DNA from 2 places in the Gilliamella sp. Bif1-4 genome. Region 1 is predicted to be linked to the other one. Evidence: riboswitches for the same ligand, from Rfam matches in the RefSeq annotation. Region 1 holds a riboswitch; the other holds the start of a gene.
The links. A riboswitch is a leader RNA that binds a small molecule or an ion and turns the genes downstream of it on or off. The one in region 1 is predicted to bind preQ1.
Positions count from the first base shown of each region.

Region 1 (4,155 bases):
CTTCAAAGCTTTGAAAAGCTAGCAAAAGAAAACAAAACAGAACAAGCTGTTTATGTCCTAGTCGAATTATTAAACAACTTACAAGAAGGGCTGGCGTTTTTAGAAGAACGCAAACTTTACAAGCAAGCAATGGAGTTAGCCATAGCCAGAGACGCCGACCCTGAACAAATTGTTAAACTCTGCTGTCTAGCAAATGATTGGGATAAAGCAATTATGATAGCAAGGCGAGACAATATTTTTGCCAACGCCATATTAATACTTGAAAAGACAAACCAACAGGTCGCAAATAAATTAAGGCTAGAATGGGCAAACACTTTGGCTGAAAAAGCAGAATGGCTTGCTGCAATTGACGCAATTTGGCCTTTAACGCAGTATCGACACCTTGCTGAGCAGTGGTTTAACTATGTTGACCCACTTAATCCAAAAGCGATAGTCAAACGCTTTATTTTAAAACCAGGTGATGCACTTGATAAGCTAGAAGACAGCTTAGCAATCATAAAAAACACCCCTAATTACTATCAAAAAAGGCTAGACATAGCGCAAGAAATAATAGCCCAACAAAAGTATGCTGAAAGCCTAAAAAGCTTGTTGGGTGTATTAATCAACGCCATTGTGCTTGATGTTGTCACTTATCCCAACACACTCACAACAGTTGATATAGCAAGACTAATTGCATTTACGCAAGATCAATCAACCCGTGTGGATATACCGATTTCGTCATTAGCATCATTGAAATTGGTCAAACCATGTTCATTAGTCGAATCCACAATAACGCAATATTACCGTTGTCCTGAAGTAGGGCATAGAGCAATTTATAGCATGGTAGCATTGACGGATGACCGCTATTTATTAGCGTTAGGTCAAGCAGGTATAATTATTGTTGATCACACAAGTAAACAACGAGCACATTTTATGATCGCGGCAGATAAATTGGTCATTTCTGATAATAAAATGCAAGTGTTAGCATTGGCTGAGTGTGGTGATTATTATCGTATACACAAAGTTGATTTAAGTACTAAAAAAACGGTTGATCTAGGTATTATTAAATTTCAACGTTGTCATGACGAATTTGACGGTATCAATTGGACAATCATCAATAATAATTGTATTGAAGTAATCGACATCAGCACCAAACTATCGGTTGTATGGCGCGTTGACCTATCACCAAACCAAATTGAACAAATAGCAAGAAATCAAAATGATGAAATGTACTTAACGTTAACGCCAAATGACGAAATTGAAGAATTCCATTATAGCCGTTCTAACCATTACTTAACATATCGAGATAATGTTGATATTGAACAGGGTTTAAGTAAAATCGCGAGCAGTAAAAATCAAGGTGTTTTGTTGTTTAAATATGATAAAGCAAGCCAACGAATACAGTTTAAACCAAGAAATTACCGCTATCATCAATATAACGAAATTCCGCTAAATGTATCGCAAGAACAGTTCGACACTATGGGCATATTATCGGTTGATTATTTAACCATTTTAGTGATAAAACGGCTGAACGATCCAGCTTGTGATATTTATTTTTATCATTATCTAAGCAACAGTTTCAAAATGATCATCGATTGGCATAGCTCAGATCAGCTTTCTATTTTTTGTGGCATAAACGAATGTTGCCTATTTGATAAACATGGACGAGGATTACACATTAACGTCAATGAAAACAAAGTAACATCATTGTCAATTTAACATCAATCCACGCCCACTGACCCAAATGGATAAGGCCCAAGCACTAGACTTTTTTATTTAAAAAGAGTATGGTGTGCGCCTTATTACGTGGTTCGTGAACCTCCCACGCTAAAAAACTAAGGAAAAATAATGAGTAAAATTACACTACTAGGCGATCAGTCTGTTCGCTATCCAACAACCTATTGTCCTGAAATACTTGAAACGTTCGACAATAAACACCCGAATAACGATTATTTTGTTAAATTTAATTGCCCAGAATTTACTAGCCTTTGTCCTATCACAGGGCAACCTGATTTTGCGACAATTTATATTTCGTATGTGCCCAATATTAAAATGGTCGAAAGCAAATCATTAAAACTCTACCTATTTAGCTTCCGTAATCATGGCGACTACCACGAAGATTGCATTAATATCATCATGAAAGACCTGATTAAACTAATGGATCCCAAATATATCGAAGTCTGGGGAAAATTCACTCCGCGAGGTGGCATTTCGATTGATCCTTATGCCAATTATGGCCAATCAGGTACTCATTGGGAACAAGTTGCGGCTAATCGATTAGCCAATCACGACATGTATCCAGAAAAAGTGGATAATCGCTAATCTAATCTATCCTAACAGGAACAGTTAATGCAAACTCGTAAAGCACTAGTTATATTTTCTGGTGGGCAAGACTCAACCACTTGCTTACTGCAAGCCATTGCTGATTATGGACGTGAAAACGTTCAGGCAATCAGTTTTCGCTATGGTCAACGCCACGCAATAGAGCTTGAAAAAGCCAAATGGATCGCTGATGATCTTGGTATTAAGCAAACTTTTATTGATACTTCAGTTATCAAACAAACTACAAATAATGCGTTGATTGATGACGCTCAAGAAATTAAAGCCGCTCAAGATGGTGATTACCCCAATACCTTTGTTGATGGGCGTAATATGCTTTTTTTACTTTTGGCTGGCTGTCATGCAAAGCAACAAGGAATTTCTGACATTATTATTGGAGTTTGTGAAACCGATTTTAGTGGTTATCCAGATTGCCGTGATGTCTTTATTAAATCAATGAATGTATCAATGAATTTAGCCATGGACTATGCGTTTAATCTCATCACGCCACTGATGTATTTGACAAAAGCGCAAACGTGGGAAATGGCTGATAAACTAGGTTATCTTGATTATGTCCAAAAACATACCCATACCTGTTATTACGGTGTTGAAGGGGGATGTAGTAAGTGTCCAAGTTGTTTATTGCGCAATAAGGGCTTACAAGAATATATGGCTCAAGCTAAATAAATTAATTCATTCATCATTGGGTTCTCTCACCCCATTAAAAAGGAAAAAATATGTACTTAAATGTTCATTCAGAATCGATAGAAAAAAGTTTTACCCGTAAACAAAAGCAAAAAGCGCTTTACTGGTTGGCTTTTTTTCACATATTGGTTATTGCTTCAAGCAATTATTTAGTCCAAATCCCATTCGAAATTTTTGGTTTTCAAACAACTTGGGGGGCATTCACTTTTCCGTTTATCTTTTTAACTACCGATCTGACTATTCGAATTTATGGTGCTAGTTTAGCCAGAAAAATCATTTTTGTGGTAATGATTCCTGCATTGTTATTTTCATACCTGATTTCGGTACTATTTTTTGAAACCCATTGGGTTGGATTATCAGCATTGACGGAATTTAATAGCTTCGTATTTCGAATTGCATTGGCAAGTTTTGCCGCTTATTTAGTTGGACAACTAATGGATATTACTGTTTTTAACTATTTAAGAAAAAACAAATCATGGTGGGTTGCCCCAACAGCATCAGCAATATTTGGTAATGGTATTGATACTATTGTCTTTTTTGCTATCGCATTTTATCAAAGTAACGATGAATTTATGGCAAATCATTGGATCGAAATTTCGTTAATGGACTATAGTTTTAAAATTCTAATTTGCGGATTATTCTTTTTGCCACTTTATGGTGTCATTCTGAATTTTATCCTAAAAAAGTTAGTCGCAATGCCTAAAAGTAGCTAATTATTATAATCAATCTTTTATTTAATTACCTTAACAAACATAAAGCTCATTAATTATTTTAAATGAGTTTTATGTTTAATATTGAATAATCACTTATAAAACTTGGTATATTATTGATTTTATTTTTAAAGAGAAAATAAAATTTCTAACTACTTAAAACTTTCATTCAAAGTTTAAGTAACAGCATTCTTAACAAAGCTTTACAAAAAACCCGCCAAAAAACTAGCCAATTATTTTCAAAGCAGTTATAATTTCATCGATCTTTAAATAAAAGCTCGCTAAATAAGCAAATAATCATAAAAATTCAAATAAAACAAAATATTACTTGACAGGTGAAACGAAATGCAGTACCATTTTAGGCACAAGGCACAAGGCACAAGCACTGGCAAACTTATGTCTTAAATTTATCAAATAATCCTATTCGACGAGTTTTTGCACG
Region 1 is NZ_LZHC01000024.1:228,583-232,737, forward strand. It holds gene A9G25_RS03880 (bpX6 domain-containing protein) at 1-1,698, shown strand, start outside; PreQ1 riboswitch class I at 1,780-1,824, shown strand; gene queF (preQ(1) synthase) at 1,828-2,301, shown strand; gene queC (7-cyano-7-deazaguanine synthase QueC) at 2,329-2,985, shown strand; gene A9G25_RS03895 (7-cyano-7-deazaguanine/7-aminomethyl-7-deazaguanine transporter) at 3,036-3,716, shown strand.

Region 2 (4,155 bases), on a different contig from region 1:
ACTAGGAATGCGTTTAGATCAAGCATTATCCGAGCTTTTCCCCGATTATTCACGCTCAAGAATAAAAGATTGGATTATTAATAATAAAGTCACTGTCAACAATGTTATCGTTAATAAACCGAAAGAAAAAGTACTCGGTGGTGAAATAATAACTATCAATGCCGAAATTGAACAAGAAACTTATCATCAACCCGAAGATATAAAGCTTGATATTGTTTACGAAGATAGTGACATTGTAGTGATTAATAAACCTCGTGATTTAGTTGTGCATCCTGGCGCAGGTAATCCTGATGGTACGGTATTAAATGCCTTATTGCATTATTATCCTGAGATAGCACGCGTGCCCCGCGCAGGTATTGTGCATCGTCTAGATAAAGATACAACAGGGCTAATGGTTGTAGCTAAAACCATTATGGCGCAAACACATTTGGTCGAATCACTTCAACTACGCGAAATTACACGCGAATATGAAGCTGTAGTCATGGGGATTATTACCGCAGGAGGAACCGTTGATCAGCCTATCACCCGTCATCCAACCAAACGCACTCATATGGCTGTATTCCCAACGGGTAAATCAGCGGTTACCCATTATAGAGTGATGGAAAAGTATCGCCTACATACTCGCTTGCGGTTACGCTTAGAAACAGGGCGAACTCACCAAATCCGCGTGCACATGGCTCACATTGCTCACCCACTAATAGGTGATCCACTTTATGGTGGACGACCAAGACCGCCTAAAGGGGCTAGTGAATCCTTTATTCAAAACTTGCGCGACTTTGACCGTCAGGCATTACATGCTACCATGTTACGTTTATATCACCCTATAACAGGTGAACAAATGGAATGGCATGCGCCTATTCCTGAAGATATGCAAAAGTTAATACAAGCTTTACAAGAAGATACCGAACAGCATAAAGATGAATTAGATTGGTGATAAATATGATTAAATCGATTTACCCATATTGGACAGCTCTCCACAATATTCATGCCTTTACCACAACACGGACTGGTGGCGTTAGTTTAGCTCCATTTACAAGTTTAAATATGGGAAATCGAACTGGTGATAATTCAGAACATATTGCTGAAAACCGCCGAAGAATTATTCAAACCGAACAAATACCAAGTGAACCATATTGGTTAACGCAAACTCACAGCACAACAGTGCTTGATATATCACAAATTACTTTACAACCTCCAACAGGTAACATCGATTCTTATCAAACTTTTGAAGCTGATGCATCATATACCAATCAACCTAAGCAAGTTAGCGTAGTACTAACCGCAGACTGCTTGCCTGTACTTTTTTGTACAACAAAAGGCGACGAGGTTGCAGCTGCCCATGCCGGTTGGCGAGGATTATGTAATGGTATATTAGAAGAAACAATCAAAAAATTCTCAAGCTCGCCATCAAACATCATCGCTTGGATGGGACCAGCCATTAGTGTCAAAAAATTTGAGGTAGGTATTGAAGTCAAACAGCAATTTGAAAAAGTCGATCCAAAAGCACAAAAAGCATTTAAATTGATCAATCCAACTGAACAAAAATACCTAGCCAACCTATATCTAATTGCCAAACAACGCTTACAAGCAATAGGAGTAACGCAAATTTTTGGTGGTGATTATTGTACTTATACTGAACAAGATAAATTCTTCTCTTATCGACGTGAAAATAAAACTGGCAGAATGGCATCAATGATCTGGTTTGAATAAATTACAAAAAGTATTAAATTGGCTAATAATTATTTATTTTATAAACTAAACTATACTAGTTGGTATTAACTTTTAGTAACCAAAAGGTGTATTTATTCACATAAACTATATTATTCAATATCTGCAAATTTATGGCTTTGCACGCTCAAAAACCATTTATTATCCAGTCGATTTTGGTTGATTTTTCCTAACAGCTCTATCGTTTCAAGCATATTAAACGTACCATCTTTTTCACAAGGCGACAGATAATAGCGTTTGGCTTGAATATGAGTTTCGATATATTGGCAAAAAGGAATAAAATCATAGTGATTTTCGGCCACTACGCGTACTTCATTTGCTATTGGTTGTACTATTTTTTGATAGCGTGATTGGTAGCAAAATTTAGGGCTTAGCGCAATATAATCAATAAGCGGATCGACTTTACCAAGTCCGTTGCTTTCAATGGCGATAAAATAGCCCGCTTTTTTAAGTGACAAAAGCAATTCAGGTAACGCTTTAACTATTGTCGGTTCGCCACCAGTAATAATAATATTTTTGCTTTTATATTCGCTCACTTTAGTCATTAAATCATCTAACGTGAATCGAGTAAATTTGCGAAAATTAGTGTCGCACCAAGTGCAATTCAAATTGCACCCAGCAAAACGGATAAAAACCGCAGGCATGCCTGTATTATAACCCTCGCCCTGTAAAGATTCGAAGATTTCAACAATACGAAAATAGACCATATTAACTCCGACGATATTCGCAATAAGAGGTGGGCGTTTCCCATAATTTGATCATCGAGACAGGCAAATATTGCGACAGATGATCGAAAATAAACTGGCTCATCCCCTCGGCCGTTGTTCTACAAGGAAAGGCAAAGATTTTGCGATCCATCTCTTGCAATAACGACGCAATACGGCACTCATTAGGGTTATTTTGATGATAAAGATAAGCATGATCGAATCGATCGACAACATGCTGTTTAACGATTTGCTTTAAATCGGCATAATCCATGACCATATCTTGGCTTGAACCGCTATCAATAAGATCACCGCTGACTTCGACTAATAAACGGTAAGTATGACCGTGCAGATTGTGACATTTCTTATTGTGCCCATCTAACATATGACAAGCATCAAATTGAAATTCTTTGGCTATTTTGAACATGTTGTATTCCTAGTTTTTTTACGTGGGATGGGTTACGAACCACGGTTAATGAACCTAACAAAATAAAGGTAACAATATAAGGGATAAAAGTGAATTTGTCATCTTACCAGTGTAACTTGAAATGAAATTTAGAAGTAATTGCTTGAATTGCAAACAGCTTTATTTTTATGTCAATTAAGCCTTACATACTTGCTAATCTTGTTGTATAAATTTTGTAAAAAATATTTTAAGTTTACTCTTGAAATTTAGGTTGCAACACTCATTTAGATCACATGCAAATAGATTGAATGTGTTTAGCATTTAATCCACATTTATTGCTCAGGAGATAAACACTATGAGGTTAGATAAACTAACAAACAAATTTCAACAAGCTTTAGCTGATGCGCAGTCAATGGCATTAGGTAAAGACAATCAGTATATAGAGCCTGTGCATGTCCTATCAGCCATGCTTAATCAAGAAGGTAGTAGTGTAACGCCTTTATTGATCGCAGCGGGCGCAAATATTGTTAATTTACAACAAGAATTAGCTCAAGCTATTGACCGATTACCCCAAGTTCAAGGTGTGGGTGGAGATGTTATTCCATCGCAAGATTTTGTTCGAGTATTAAATCTTTGCGACAAATTATCCCAAAAAAATGGTGATAGCTATATCTCATCAGAACTCTTTATATTAGCCGCTTTAGAAAATAAGGGCAGTTTAGGCGATATTCTTAAAAGATCAGGCGTTAATAAAGACAAATTTAGCCAAGCAGTTAATCAAGTAAGGGGGAGTGATAACGTGAACGATCCTAATGCCGAAGATCAACGAGGGGCACTTAAAAAATACACCATTGATTTAACTCAGCGTGCAGAGCAAGGCAAGTTAGATCCTGTTATTGGTCGTGATGAAGAAATTCGTCGAACTATTCAGGTGTTACAACGTCGTACTAAAAATAACCCAGTATTGATTGGTGAACCGGGTGTGGGTAAAACCGCTATCGTTGAGGGGCTTGCGCAACGTATTGTTAACCGTGAAGTGCCTGAGGGATTGCGACATAAACGCGTTTTATCATTAGATATGGGCGCATTAATTGCGGGCGCAAAATACCGTGGGGAATTTGAAGAACGCTTAAAAGCGGTGCTTAAAGATTTAGCCAAAGAAGAAGGGCGTATTATCCTATTTATTGACGAAATCCACACCATGGTCGGCGCAGGTAAAAGCGATGGTGCAATGGATGCCGGTAATATGTTAAAACCGGCATTGGCGCGAGGTGAATTACACTGCGTAGGAGCAACCACACTTGATGAATACCGTCA
Region 2 is NZ_LZHC01000016.1:21,496-25,650, forward strand. It holds gene rluD (23S rRNA pseudouridine(1911/1915/1917) synthase RluD) at 1-934, shown strand, start outside; gene pgeF (peptidoglycan editing factor PgeF) at 943-1,710, shown strand; gene A9G25_RS02205 (7-carboxy-7-deazaguanine synthase QueE) at 1,821-2,435, opposite strand; gene queD (6-carboxytetrahydropterin synthase QueD) at 2,437-2,859, opposite strand; PreQ1 riboswitch class I at 2,863-2,908, opposite strand; gene clpB (ATP-dependent chaperone ClpB) at 3,194-4,155, shown strand, end outside.
Region 2: it holds a riboswitch for preQ1, as region 1 does, so the genes downstream of both, queD (6-carboxytetrahydropterin synthase QueD) here and queF (preQ(1) synthase) in region 1, are expected to answer to the same signal.